One region of the Vibrio sp. THAF190c genome, then DNA from elsewhere that is predicted to be linked to it. Evidence: riboswitches for the same ligand, from Rfam matches in the RefSeq annotation. Region 1 holds a riboswitch; the other holds the start of a gene.
What was found. A riboswitch is a leader RNA that binds a small molecule or an ion and turns the genes downstream of it on or off. The one in region 1 is predicted to bind lysine.
Positions count from the first base shown of each region.

Region 1 (7,534 bases):
CACACCAGTGGTACACAGCTTGAGGGTCAAGTGACTCAACTTCCGCTCAATAAGCCCTTTTTGGTTTCTTTGGCCGTTGTCTTTCTCATCGCTATGCACTTTTTTATGCCTAACCCTGGTGGTTCAGGCTTAGCACTCTCCTTCAACCCTACCACTTGGCTGGCCTTGAGCTTTACTTTAGCAATTGGTTTTTACCAAATGGCCAATAACCGAGTCATCAAGTACTCAAAGCTCACTATCGGGCTTCTGATTAGCTGCATTATTCTTACACTGCCAGTCCTATACAGCAACGCAGATCCTTCCGGAGCTTCAGGTCGCTTACTTGGGCTATGGACGGGCTTCGCTTTTTTCGTTCTTCTTCAGCAATTCAAGTTTAGTAACAAACATAAGCAGCGCTTACTGTGGTTCATTGTACTCGCCGTTATGATTCAAGCTCTGTTTGGTTACTTCCAGTACTTTTTCTTAGAAGCCGGCAATATGTTTGGCTACAACACCAAAGCCAACCGCCCTTATGGTATTTTCCAGCAGCCAAATGTGATGGCGAGCTTTCTCGCAACAGGTTTTGTGCTCTCTGCATATCTTCTGGCAAGACAACCAACCAAGTACAACCTTAAGCTGAGCGAGTCGTTTCTACTCTATCTGATGCCAGCGATCACAGCACCACTGCTGATCATCATCGCATCCAGGACGGGTTGGCTGGCTAGTGTATTAAGCTTTGTCCTTATCCTGCCATACCTTTACAAGTTTTCGACCAAGAAGCGTTTTTACGGCTGGTGCGGTTCTGTATTGATCGGACTGATTGCTGGTTTTGCTATCATCAACTTACAAGCAGCCGATAGCCTAGCCAGCAAGCGTACACACTTAGAAAGCCCTCGAGCTTATACTTTTCCGCAAGCCTTAGACATGATGGTAGAAAAGCCATTCTCTGGTTATGGCTATGGTAAATTTGAGTCTGAATATACGCTGTACACAGCACGTCAACATCAACTCAATTCCAATTATCACCCAGGGCTTCCTGCGATGGATCACCCGCACAATGAATTGTTATTTTGGGGTGTTGAGGGGGGAATCGTACCGATCATCGGTATTCTACTTGCAGCAGCTTTGGTCGCAGGTCGGATAACTACGGCCACAAAGGGAACACAGTTAGCTCTGTTCGCTCTGTTTATTCCGATCGTTTTGCACTCACAACTTGAGTACCCGTTTTATCACTCGGCCATTCATTGGATCACCTTTATTGTACTCCTTTATTGGGTTGATCAACGCACTTCCTATCATTACCAAAAGGGATTTAGCGTTATCAGTAAAACCTTATTTAGAGTAATGAGCCTGGTTGTGCCAATTCTTGTCAGCTTCTATATGTTGAGCGCCTTACACACCAATTATGTGCTGACCAAGTTTGAGAAATCACAGCCTAAAAATCCGGATATTCTTAAAGAGGTTTCGAACCCTGTAGTTTGGAAAGATCGTTACGATTGGGATATCTACAGTACTTATCTCAATATCGGACTCTATCAAGAAGATCCGAAGCTGATTCAGCCGTATATCGATTGGTCTTTGAATATCATCAAGTTAAAACCACGACCGGCGTTTTACAACAACCTGATCTTGGCTTACCAAGGCTTAGGGGACGAAAGCAAAGCCGAACAGATTCGCAGCGAAGCGCAATTCCTGTTCCCTAATAGAGATTTTTCAACCGTGCAGTATCAGCGCCCATCACAGGTAAAGTCATCGACATCATCAGCGCAAAGCAGTGCTCAATAGCACCTAATAAAAAGGCGAACGAGATAACCCGTTCGCCTTTCAAATCAATGATACGAAGTATTTACTTCAAAACATCCGCCATAGCTTTCAAACACAAGGCAACATTCTCTTTGCGAGCGCCATAGCCCATTAAGCCAATTCGCCACGCTTTCCCAGCTAATGCGCCAAGACCCGCGCCAATCTCTAGGTTGTACTCTTCAAGCAGTCGTGTTCGAACAGCTGCTTCATCAATTCCTTCAGGGAAATACACCGCGTTCAATTGCGGTAGTCGACTTCCCTCTTCAACCACAAAACTTAGACCAAGAGATTCAAGCCCTGCCTTTAGCTCACGGTGTGCTGATTGATGACGCTCCCAAGCGTTCTCTAACCCTTCATTGCGTAGAATCACCAAGGACTCATGCAAAGCATACAGGCTATTTACCGGCGCAGTATGATGATAGCTACGCTTTCCTTCACCACTCCAGTACCCTAGCACCAAGCTCTGATCTAAGAACCAGCTTTGCACAGGCGATTGACGCGCTTTCATCTTCTCTACCGCTTTTTGAGAAAAAGTCACTGGCGAAAGACCCGGAACGCAAGACAAACACTTCTGACTACCCGAGTAGACGGCGTCTAACTGCCATTCGTCCACCAACAGAGGGACTCCACCCAATGAAGTCACAGCATCCACGATTGTTAGTGCGTTAAAGCGACGAGCAACCTGAGAAATCGCTTCCGCATCTGTAAGGGCACCCGTTGATGTTTCTGCATGAACAAACGCAACAGCAACTGCATCTGGGTGTTCGGACAGTGCCTGCTCTACTTTATCAACGGAGACAGGTTTCCCCCACTCATCGTCAACCAAAATAGCTTCGCCACCACAGCGAACCACGTTTTCACGCATTCGCTCACCGAATACGCCATTACGGCACACAATCACTTTTTCACCGGGTTCAATCAGATTGACGAAACAGGTCTCCATACCTGCACTCCCCGGTGCTGAAACTGCAATCGTAAACTCGTTTTCCGTTTGAAAAGCATACTTTAATAGCTGTTTCACCTCATCCATCATATTGATAAACAAAGGATCTAAATGGCCAATAGTAGGACGGCTCAGTGCCTGTAATACTCGTGGTGAAATATCAGAGGGCCCCGGTCCCATTAGCGTGCGATGAGGAGGAAAAAAGCTTTCAGCGGTGGCGGTTGTGTGCAGGTTCGACATAATTATCCCTTATGTTTATGACATGAACCTTCCACACTAAAGCAAATCCACAACCTCAGCAATTAGTCGAAAGTCTCGAGGTCAAACCAATGTCACAGAATTGTTAAATTTATTTTCACTTTATCTTGAGTTACCGATTGACATTCTTACCGCAAACACGTTCAATAAAACAGCTATCAAGCAGAAGAGGAGCACTGCCCAGGTAGATGTTTTGTGGAACCACATTTCCAATACAGAACATTCAGGGGGAGCAGTGCCGAGGTAACTGAAACATGTCGGGTTTCTGTTATCGGTTAATCGGGCTGAATCCCATTAACTGTCATCATTCCAATATGATGAGGAGCTTCTGAGGTTTACAATTCAAATACACACCTCTCTCTTTGCTCTAAACCCTCTCTTCAAAACATTGGACGTTGGATTACCAACAGTAATTTTTATTTTAGGAAGTCGGGAGATTTATCGTGAGCGCATCTAATGTAGCTGGTTCTTTTAATGTCGCCAAATTCGGTGGGACAAGCGTTGCTAACTTTGAAGCAATGAGTCGCTGTGCAGCCATTATTGAGAATAATCCAAATACCAAGCTTGTTGTCAGCAGTGCGTGTTCAGGCGTCACCAACCTGTTAGTTGAATTAGCTAACGGCGTACAAGACCAAGGCCGCCGCCAAGAGTTAATGAGCCAACTAACAGATATCCATCACGCGATTTTGGATCAACTCGCAGAACCAATGAGTGTCGAGAAAGAGATCCATACGATTCTGGACAATGTTGCGAGTGCTGCAGAAGCTGCATCTTTTCAATCAAGTGCTAAATTAACTGACCACTTAGTGGCATGTGGTGAGCTAATGTCGACTCACCTTTTTGCGCAAATTCTTCGAGAGCGTGGCGTATCTGCAGTCAGATTTGATATCCGTGACGTCCTGCGTACCAATGACGCTTACGGCAAAGCAGAACCTCAACTGGAGCAAATCTCTCAGCTTGCTCAAGAAAAACTGATTCCTTTGTGTCAAGAACGCGTCGTAGTTACCCAAGGGTTTATTGGTGCAGACGATGAAGGTAATACAACCACACTTGGTCGTGGCGGAAGCGACTATTCAGCAGCATTGATTGCAGAATCAGTATTGGCGGCTGGTCTAGAGATTTGGACTGATGTTCCGGGAATCTACACCACAGACCCTCGTATCGCCCCTAAAGCGTCACCAATTCCAGAGATCAGCTTCAGCGAAGCATCTGAAATGGCAAATTTTGGCGCGAAGATCTTGCATCCTTCTACATTAGTGCCAGCACTACGTCATCAGATTCCTGTCTTTGTAGGCTCATCTAAAGAGCCAGAAAAAGGAGGTACTTGGATTCGTCAACAAGTTGAGAGCTCACCACTGTTTAGAGCACTTGCGCTGCGTTGCAATCAAACCATGGTTACACTGCGCAGTGCGAACATGTTCCACGCATACGGCTTCTTGGCGAAAGTATTTGAGATCCTCGCTAAGCATAAGATCTCTGTTGATCTTATTACAACCTCAGAGATCAGTGTCTCTCTGACACTCGATCAAACAGACACTTCTGGTGGTGCTCCGGAATTGCCTGAAGTTGTACGCAAAGAGCTTGAAGAGCTATGTACAGTAGAAGTTGAACACAACCTATGTCTTGTTGCGCTTATTGGTAACAATATGAGTGAGAGCAAGGGCTATGCTAAGCAGGTATTCAGCACTCTTGAAGACTTCAACTTACGCATGATCTGCTACGGAGCGAGTCCACACAACCTTTGTTTCCTAGTGCATGAATCGGTTTCTCGTTCGGCAATTCAGAAACTTCACCAAGAGTTGTTTGAACAAGAGTAAAACCAATCAAATAGATACAAAAAAGGGTTGCGCAATGGCAACCCTTTCTCTTTCTAGTCGATCTTAGTTAATGTTTGGACCTAACCACTTCTCGGCTTCAAGCGAATCCCAACCCTTGCGATCAGCGTAGCTATCTACTTGATCTTGCTGAATCTGAGCAATTGCAAAGTAGCGTGAATCAGGGTGAGAGAAATACCAACCCGATACTGATGCACCTGGCCACATCGCATAACTACTCGTCAAAGACATATCGATCGTCTCTTCCACTTTCAGTAGCTCCCACAATGAGCCTTTTTCAGTATGCTCGGGACATGCAGGATAACCCGGTGCTGGACGAATGCCTTGGTACTTCTCACGAATCAACTCATCATTTGATAGGTTTTCATCGGCGGAGTAACCCCAGATATCTTTACGTACTTGCTCATGTAGGTACTCTGCAAATGCTTCAGCAAGTCGGTCAGCTACTGCTTGGATCATGATGGCGTTGTAGTCATCGCCCGCAGCTTTGTATGCATCAGCAAGCTCACGCTCTCCAATACCACCTGTTACGGCAAAGGCACCGATCCAATCTTTCTTACCAGACTCTTTTGGCGCAATGTAATCAGACAGACAGTAGTTAAAACCTTTTGGCTTTTCTGTTTGCTGACGTAGATTATGAAGAACCTTAGCAACCTCAGTGCGTGATTCGTCAGTGTAAACCTCAATATCGTCGCCAACACTTGCCGCAGGGAACAGCGCACACATACCACGAGCTTTGAGTAAACCCTCACGTTCAACTCGATCAAGAAGGTCATTGGCGTCTTTAAATAGACGTTTTGCCTCCTCGCCCACTTCCTCATGCTCAAGAATTGCAGGGTATTTACCCACTAGTGACCAAGTCATGAAGAACGGAGTCCAGTCAATGTAACGACGCAAAGTCGAAACATCAAAGTCATCATAAACATGCACACCCGGCTTAGCTGGAGCTGGCGGCGTATAGCTTTCCCAATCAATAGCGACTTTATTCGCTCGAGCTTGCTCTAACGTTACAGGCTTAGTGCGAGGTTTTTTACGGTTGTGCTGATCGCGAACACGCTCATAATCCAAATCTAGCTTCTCAACAAATGCAGGACGAAGCTCATCAGATAACAGGGACGTACATACCCCAACCGCTCTTGATGCGTTGTTCACATACACCACAGGGTTCTTGTAGTTCTGTTCAATCTTAACTGCAGTATGCGCCTTGGAAGTTGTTGCACCACCAATCAGCAGTGGCAAGTCGAAATCCAAACGCTCCATCTCTTTAGCTACATGTACCATCTCATCCAGTGATGGAGTGATCAGGCCAGATAGACCGATAATGTCGACATTCTCTTCTTTAGCGACTTTTAGGATCTGTTCGCAAGGAACCATCACTCCAAGGTCAATAATCTCGTAGTTATTACACTGCAGTACCACGCCCACAATGTTCTTACCGATATCGTGAACATCACCTTTTACAGTAGCGAGCAAGATCTTACCGTTTGAAGAACCAGCTTGCTTAGAAGCGTTAATGAAAGGCTCCAAATGTGCAACGGCTTGCTTCATTACACGCGCTGACTTAACTACCTGAGGAAGGAACATCTTACCTTCACCAAACAAATCACCAACCACATTCATACCATCCATTAGAGGGCCTTCAATGACCTCTAGTGGCTTACTGGCATTCAAACGAGCTTCTTCGGTATCTTCGACGATAAACTCAGTAATACCTTTGACAAGTGCATGCTCTAAGCGCTTCTCAACCGCCCAAGTACGCCACTCAAGTGCGGAAGCATCTTCCTCTTTGCCGACACCTTTATTAGCGTATTCCGCAGCGATATCTAGTAGTCTCTCCGTCGAGTCATCACGACGGTTAAGAACAACATCTTCTACCGCTTCACGCAGTTTATCTGGGACGTTATCGTAAATTTCAAGCTGACCAGCATTAACGATACCCATGTCCATACCGTTCTTGAAACAGTGATACAGGAATACCGCGTGAATCGCTTCTCGAACGTAGTTGTTACCACGGAAAGAGAACGATACGTTAGATACACCGCCTGAAATCATCGCATATGGAAGGTCGCGTTTGATGTCTGCTACCGCGTCAATGAAATCAACCGCGTAGTTGTTGTGCTCTTCAATACCTGTTGCCACCGCGAAGATGTTCGGGTCGAAGATAATATCTTCCGGCGGGAAACCAACTTCATTCACCAAGATATTGTATGCGTTAGTACAAATCTCTAGCTTATGCTGACGGGTTTCTGCTTGACCGACTTCGTCAAAAGCCATCACGATAACCGCAGCACCATAACGGCGAATCAGCTTGGCTTGCTCAACAAATTTCTCTTTACCTTCTTTCAAGGAGATCGAGTTAACGATGCCCTTACCTTGAATACATTTCAGGCCGGCTTCGATGACTTCCCATTTCGAGGAGTCGACCATAATAGGCACTTTAGATATCTCAGGTTCAGACGCACATAGATTTAAGAAACGCACCATGCACGCCTCAGCGTCTAGCATGCCTTCGTCCATGTTGATATCGATGATTTGCGCGCCATTCTCAACTTGTTGACGAGCAACTTCCAGAGCTTCGTCATAAAGCTCCTCTTTAATCAAACGCTTAAATCGAGCAGAACCGGTAACGTTGGTACGTTCGCCAACATTAACGAACAATGTGTCTTTTTCGATAGTGAGGGGCTCTAATCCTGATAGACGGCATGAAACAGCTAAC
Region 1 is NZ_CP045338.1:320,373-327,906, reverse strand. Features, by position in the region: gene FIV04_RS01515 (PglL family O-oligosaccharyltransferase) at 1-1,764, shown strand, start outside; gene FIV04_RS01510 (alanine--glyoxylate aminotransferase family protein) at 1,826-2,965, opposite strand; lysine riboswitch at 3,142-3,319, shown strand; gene lysC (lysine-sensitive aspartokinase 3) at 3,502-4,800, shown strand; gene metH (methionine synthase) at 4,864-7,534, opposite strand, start outside.

Region 2 (7,534 bases), 1.5 Mb from region 1:
CTGCAAGGAAGTATTCGAATACGTTGTCCCAGTACTCTGCTGCAAAGTTAATGGTGTGAAGGTGGATACCTAGCTTGTCACAAACCGCTTGCGCATCCGCAAGATCTTCAGCTGCCGTACAGTACTCTTCGTTATCGTCTTCTTCCCAGTTTTTCATGAAAAGGCCTTCTACCTGATAGCCTTGTTGCTGGAGAAGATACGCCGAAACTGACGAATCTACACCGCCGGACATACCGACAATTACTTTCTTTTGGCTGTTTCCAGAGCTGATATCTGACATGTCTAAACACCGTTACTATTACTTGGTCGCAGATTCTAACAGAAAGAGAAACAACGTGACAGATCCGAGACCGGAATCACAGTTTCTTTTGCACAAGAAGTGCGCTGTATTTCATTAGGAATCTGATGAAAGCGAAGCGAGTCGCTAGGATGTCAGACCTATATGTGGCATAGTCGCTGAAAATCCAAGACCTGAGATGAAAAAATGTCTGAACAAGATGAATTTATGCAAGAAGAGCAGTTGATTGAGATTATTGAGAATCAGCTAGAAGACGGACAACCGATTAAGGTCAAAGAGACTTTAATGCGTTTGATGATGACCGGGCACTCTCGTGAAGATGCAATTGCAGCGATGGCATGTGCACTTGCAATCGAAGTATTTGATGTCATGAAGAACAACGCTGAATTCAACCAAAAGCGTTACGCAGAACATCTGGATATGCTGCCAGATCTAAGCTTTATGGAAGGCGAATAAAAAAATACCCATGCAAACGTTTGCTATAGTTTGAGTGATTGCCGCGCTAAATATAGCGCGGTAGAATCCGCCCCCTATTTCCCCTTGACTTAGACTAGCCTTATGAAATTTCCTGGACAACGTAAATCAAAGCACTATTTTCCGGTTCATGCTCGTGACCCATTAGTGAGCCAATCTCAGAACAGCAAGAAGATGTCTCGCACTCATATTATTGGTATTGACCAAACTTTGGTGGATATCGAAGCGAAAGTGAGTTCAGAATTAATTGAAAAGTACGGTTTAAGTAAAGGTCATTCTCTAGTTATCAATGACGAAGCTGCAGAGTCTCTATACCAAGAGCTAAAAGAGCAGTGTCTGATTACTAATGAATACGCTGGTGGCACCATTGGTAACACGCTACATAACTACTCAGTGTTAGCGGATGACCGTTCAACACTATTAGGTGTAATGAGCCAAGATATCAAAATCGGCAGCTACGGTTACCGTTACCTATGTAACACATCAAGCAGAATGGATCTGAACCATTTACAAGGGGTAGATGGCGCAATCGGTCGTTGCTTTGCTTTGATCACTGAAGATGGTGAACGCACCTTTGCAATCAGCGAAGGTCAAATGAACCAGCTAAATCCAGACAGCATTCCAGAGAAAATCTTCAAGAGTGCATCTGCATTAGTTCTAACTGCATACCTTGTTCGTTGTAAGCCAGGCGATCCGATGCCTGAAGCGACAATGAAAGCGATTGAGTACGCAAAGAAATACGATGTGCCAGTGGTACTGACTCTAGGTACTAAGTTCGTTATTCAAGACGATCCTGAATTCTGGAAAGACTTCTTAAAGCAGCACGTCACTGTCGTCGCGATGAATGAAGATGAAGCAGAAGCACTAACTGGTGAAAGCGATCCTCTAGCTGCATCAGATAAGACTCTGGATTGGGTAGATTTGGTTTTATGTACAGCAGGTCCTGTTGGTCTATTTATGGCGGGTTACACTGAAGAGGCTGCGAAGCGCGAAACAACACTGCCGTTGCTACCGGGTTCTATTGCCGAGTTCAACCGTTTTGAATTTAGCCGCCCAGCGCATAAAGCGTTGTGTGAATCTCCTATCAAAGTTTACTCGCATATTGCCCCTTACATGGGCGGCCCTGAGAAAATTAAGAACACTAACGGCGCGGGTGATGCTGCGTTATCTGCGTTGCTACATGATATGGCTGCAAATAAGTACCATAAAGAGAATGTGCCGAATTCAAGTAAGCATCAGCACTCATTTTTAACTTACTCTTCGTTCTCACAAGTATGTAAATATTCAAACCGTGCAAGCTACGAAGTATTAGTTCAGCACTCACCACGTTTATCTCGCGGTCTTCCTGAACGCGAAGACAGCTTAGAAGAAGCATACTGGGAACGTTAATCGCTCACTATTGAAAAGCTGAATTGTCTAAAAACCTCAAACCTAGTTTGAGGTTTTTTTATTTCTATTAATATTTGATAGGTACATTCAGTTTTCGAATAGTCGGTAGTCAAGTAAGTAATAGTAAGGGAGTTTCATCGTAATTTATTTACGTAACACCTTGCCAAAAGGCACTTGATAAGAGTGTCTCATTATATGGCATGTATAATGTCTCGATGATTATCATGTGCGTGTATATACATAATAATAATGAGACAATTACGCAATAGCGTGGGTTATTGACGCGCTTATTATTCAATATGTTCCCAAATGGAACAGCCGTCACAGGTATATATACTTTAGTATAACGATCGACAAGTTTTAGAGTTTGAGATAATTAATCGGGTTATCGTGAGTCTGCGGATTTTCAGCTTAGCACTACCACAAAATGTCGTGGTTATCTTTCTATTGAACGGCGTGGCATTACAATATTGTAAAGCGTTTAGGGAGTTGATTCGACTGAGGTACCTGATGACCACAATAGGTGGATGTTATCTATTAAGGACTAGTAGCATGAAGTAAGGGCAGAAGTGTAGATGCTCATTTTAAGATTGGTAAGAGACAAGCAGTTTTGCTCAGATAAAAATAAAGGCCTATCGAAATAGGCCTTTATTATATGAATTTGATTGCTAACTATTAGATAGCGAAATCTTCTAGAGATTTACCAGCATCAAGCTGTTGTTGGATTGCTGAAGGTGTACGACCTTGACCAGTCCAAGTCTTCTCTTCGCCGTTTGCATCAACGTATTTGTATTTAGCAGGACGTGGTGCACGCTTAGATTTAGTGCCTTTTGCTTTTGACTCACCAGAAAGAGCAGCAATTAGATCAGCAACGTCAATGCCGTCTTTAGCGATTTGATCTGCGATTGCAGCTAGTTTTGCTTCTTGTTCTGCACGAGCAGCACGTTCTTCAGCTTCAGCTTCTTGACGCTCTTGTACAACAATAGTCAGTTTATCTAGTGCTTCTTCTAGTTGCTCAAGAGTTAATTCACGTGAGAATGCACGAAGGCTACGGATATTTAATAGAGTTTTTGTTAATTCAGACATGATATTTCCCATCAAGATAAATTAATTAATCCTCCTAATAATAAACAGAGGTATTAAAGAAAACAAACAGTATTTTTTATTAAAACTTAATTAAATATTGAAAAAGAGGGGAACTTTCAGAAAAACCGATGGAGTCCCAAGTTTAAGATATAATAATTCTAATACTACTCTATAAATGTGATATGTGACTGATGGAGTAGGTGTGGCGATGTTGTGAGCACCTTGATTACTTTACTAACAAAAAAGTTAGTTTTCTCGGAATGATATGTTGCATTGTTGCTTTTGTTGAGTACAATTGCGGCTACCTGATGCGGTGCGCTGGTTAAATTGTTGTTAAAATGAACTAACAATAGTTAAAAGTGTTATCGCACGTAGAGGTGCAATTGCAAAGAGTAACTCTCATTGGGGTGATGCCAATGAATGGGAGCAAAAGGTGTAATTGCCGAAGTAAATTGTATATCTAAGCAATTTGCTGGGGTTGTGCTAAATAGGTACAACACTGCCATAGTCTTAATTTTAAACTATGGAGCGCTACTGTAGGGTTGGGTGAAGTGTTCACTTCCCTTTCGCTTAGTTCAACATGAACTTGGTCGTCTGTACCGAGTTTGTCTGCAGTAGATCTCTAGCCAAATAAAAATAAACTGGTTTTTGAAGATCATGAATTTAATAGATTTTGCAACATCGCCTTTATCATTGCTCCCGCCACTGGTGGCATTGAGCCTTGCTATTGTGACTCGTCGTGTTTTAGTTTCTCTTGGTGTCGGTATTGTAATGGGCGCTATTCTACTGGCTGATTATTCAGTTGGTAATGCCGCGAGCTATGTTGCTACTAAGGTATCGGGTGTTTTCATTGAAGACGGCGGTATTAACACTTGGAACATGAGTATTGTCGGGTTCCTTCTTCTTTTGGGTATGATGACGGCGTTGCTAACGCTATCTGGTGGTACTCGTGCGTTTGCTGAATGGGCACAGTCTCGTGTTAAGAGCAAACGTGGTTCTAAACTATTAGCTGCATTCTTGGGTGTATTCATCTTTGTTGATGATTACTTCAACAGCCTAGCCGTTGGTGCGATCTCTCGTCCTGTAACAGACCGTTTCTATGTATCTCGCGCTAAGCTTGCTTATATCTTAGATTCAACTGCTGCTCCAATGTGTGTGATCATGCCAGCATCAAGCTGGGGTGCGTACATCATGACTATCATCGGTGGCATTCTTGTGACTCATGGTATGACTGAGTACTCGGCACTAGGCGCATACATCCGTCTTATCCCAATGAACTTCTACGCAGTGTTTGCACTACTCATGGTATTTGCAGTGGCGTGGTTTGGTCTTGATGTAGGCAAAATGCGTGACCACGAAATTGAAGCATCTCAAGGCCGTGGTTTTGAAGGCGACAATGACAGCCAACAAGCTCACGACCTAAATGAAGAGCTAGACATTGAAGAGAGCCAAAACGGTTCAGTGTCTGATCTAATTATGCCTATCGTATCGCTTATCGTGGCGACAGTAGCAGCGATGCTATACACCGGTGGCGCGGCACTGGCTGCTGACGGCCAAGCGTTCAACTTACTTGGTGCGTTTGAAAACACAGATGTAGGTAAGTCTCTTGTTTACGGTGGTATCTTAGGTCTACTTGTTGCTCTAGCAACCGTGTTTAAGCAAAAACTGCCTATGGCGGAAATCGTTCGTACTATGTGGATCGGTGCTCGCTCAATGTTTGGCGCAATCCTGATCCTTGTATTCGCATGGACAATCGGTTCAGTTATTGGCGACATGAAAACAGGTACTTACCTATCTTCGCTAGCAACGGGCAACATTGATTACCACTGGCTACCAGTGATTCTATTCCTACTTGCTGGTCTGATGGCATTCTCTACTGGTACATCATGGGGTACCTTCGGCATCATGCTACCAATCGCGGGTGACATGGCTGGCGCGACAGACCTTGCACTTATGCTGCCGATGTTGAGTGCGGTACTAGCAGGCTCTGTATTTGGTGACCACTGTTCTCCAATCTCAGATACAACCATTCTGTCTTCAACCGGTGCACGTTGTAACCACATCGACCACGTAGCTACGCAGCTTCCTTACGCGCTGTCTGTGGCTCTAGTATCATGTGTAGGCTTCATCGTTCTGGGTATGACAGCTTCTGTAGCGCTTTCGTTCTCAGCAGCAGCGCTAACATTTGTTGGTGTGTGTTTTGCACTGGGTTACTTCTCGCGTTGCAAAATGGCAACTTGCAAGAGCTAATCAGTGAAATAACCACATTTAAGAGGGAGGCTACGGCTTCCCTTTTTTATTGGCGTTAAATTAATTTTAAAAATCGTGAAAAAAGTTCGAATAAATGGTTGAAAAAGACCACCACCTTAGTTAGTGTGGAGATAAGACAGCAAACAACATAAGAGCTGATAAGTATGCGTAAATTAGTAATGAACATTCATCACCATCATCACCCTATCTAGTCTTTCGGGGAGATATACGCGTACCCGGGAGCAAGATTACTCCCGGAGGTTAAGTCAAAAGAATTTAGATTTAAACCCTCGGGATGACAGAGTCTTCCGAGGGTTTTTTAGTTTTAGCGCTTTAAATTAATTAATAAATTCAAATATTTGCACAGGGATACAGCAATGCAGACACAACGCCTAAGAATCGCAATTCAAAAGAAAGGTCGCCTAAGTAAAGAGTGCCAAGACCTACTAAAAAAATGTGGTGTTAAATTCAACATCATGGGTGAGCGCCTAGTTGTACATTCACTAAATATGCCAATCGACCTATTACTGGTTCGTGATGATGACATCCCAGGTTTGATCATGGACGGTGTCGTTGACCTTGGTTTCATTGGTGAAAATGAACTGGAAGAAGTTCGCCTAGATCGCCTTGCTCTTAAAGAGCCTGCAGAGTTCCAAACACTACGTCGTCTAGATTTCGGTGGTTGCCGTTTATCTATCGCAATCAATAAAGACGAAGAGTACAACGGACCGCAAGACCTAGCGGGCAAGCGTATCGCAACCACTTACCCTCAACTTCTAAAAGCTTACATGGACGAGCAAGGTGTTGATTTCAGCACTTGTATGCTAACTGGCTCTGTAGAAGTGGCTCCTCGTGCTGGACTTGCAGATGCGATTGCTGATTTAGTTTCTACAGGCGCAACACTGGAAGCAAACGGTCTAAAAGAAGCTGAAATCATCTTCCAATCTAAAGCGACACTGATTCAACGTACTGGCGAATTTGACGCAGATAAGACAGCATTGATTGAAAAGCTACTAACACGTATGCAAGGCGTACAACAGGCGAAAGAATCTAAGTACATCATGCTACACGCTCCAACTGCTCAGCTTGAACAGATCAAAGCATTGCTACCTGGTGCTGAAGATCCAACGGTTCTTCCTCTTTCAACGGACAAAGACAAAGTTGCAGTTCACCTAGTAAGTACAGAGAACTTGTTCTGGGAAACGATGGAACAACTGAAAGAGCTAGGTGCGAGTTCAATCCTAGTATTACCAATCGAAAAAATGATGGGGTAATCCGCATGAGAACCGTTGTTTGGCAATCTTTAAGTGAATCTCAGCAAGATTCTGTACTAGAGCGTCCCGCGATTAGTGAGGGCGCAAACATCACCGCGGCTGTTTCTGAGGTTATCGCCAAAGTGCGAAGTGAAGGCGACGCTGCACTGACTGAACTGACCGAAAAGTTTGACCGAGTAACGCCAAAGTCTATCCGCGTTTCGGCGGACGAGATTGAAGAAGCAAGTGCTCGTCTAACAGCAGAAATGAAGCAAGCACTAGAGCAAGCTTACAGCAACATTGCTAAGTTTCACGAAGCGCAAAAACCGCAACCTATTAAGGTCGAGACTCAACCTGGGGTCGTATGTGAGCAGGTGACTCGCGCTATCAATACGGTTGGTCTTTACATTCCGGGTGGTAGTGCTCCGCTTCCTTCAACGGTTCTAATGCTTGGTGTTCCGGCTCAGATTGCCGGTTGTCGTAAAGTGGTGCTTTGTTCACCACCACCGATTGCAGATGAGATTCTATACGTCGCTAAGCTTTGTAAAATTGATGAAGTATACAATGTAGGTGGCGGTCAGGCTGTTGCTGCTATGGCTTACGGCACTGAGACGGTATCAAAGGTAGATAAGATCTTTGGCCCTGGAAACGCTTATGTTACCGAGGCAAAGCGTCAAGTGAGCAACGACTTCCGTGGCGCGGCGATTGATATGCCTGCGGGTCCTTCTGAAGTACTTGTTATCGCAGACGAAACAGCAGATGCCGACTTCATTGCTGCGGACTT
Region 2 is NZ_CP045338.1:2,141,048-2,148,581, reverse strand. Features, by position in the region: gene mnmA (tRNA 2-thiouridine(34) synthase MnmA) at 1-280, opposite strand, end outside; gene FIV04_RS09545 (hypothetical protein) at 485-754, shown strand; gene FIV04_RS09540 (inosine/guanosine kinase) at 857-2,161, shown strand; gene FIV04_RS09535 (H-NS family nucleoid-associated regulatory protein) at 2,837-3,247, opposite strand; lysine riboswitch at 3,612-3,789, shown strand; gene FIV04_RS09530 (Na+/H+ antiporter NhaC family protein) at 3,905-5,497, shown strand; His leader region at 5,685-5,821, shown strand; gene hisG (ATP phosphoribosyltransferase) at 5,875-6,771, shown strand; gene hisD (histidinol dehydrogenase) at 6,771-7,534, shown strand, end outside.
Region 2: another riboswitch for lysine. It lies ahead of FIV04_RS09530 (Na+/H+ antiporter NhaC family protein); the one in region 1 lies ahead of lysC (lysine-sensitive aspartokinase 3).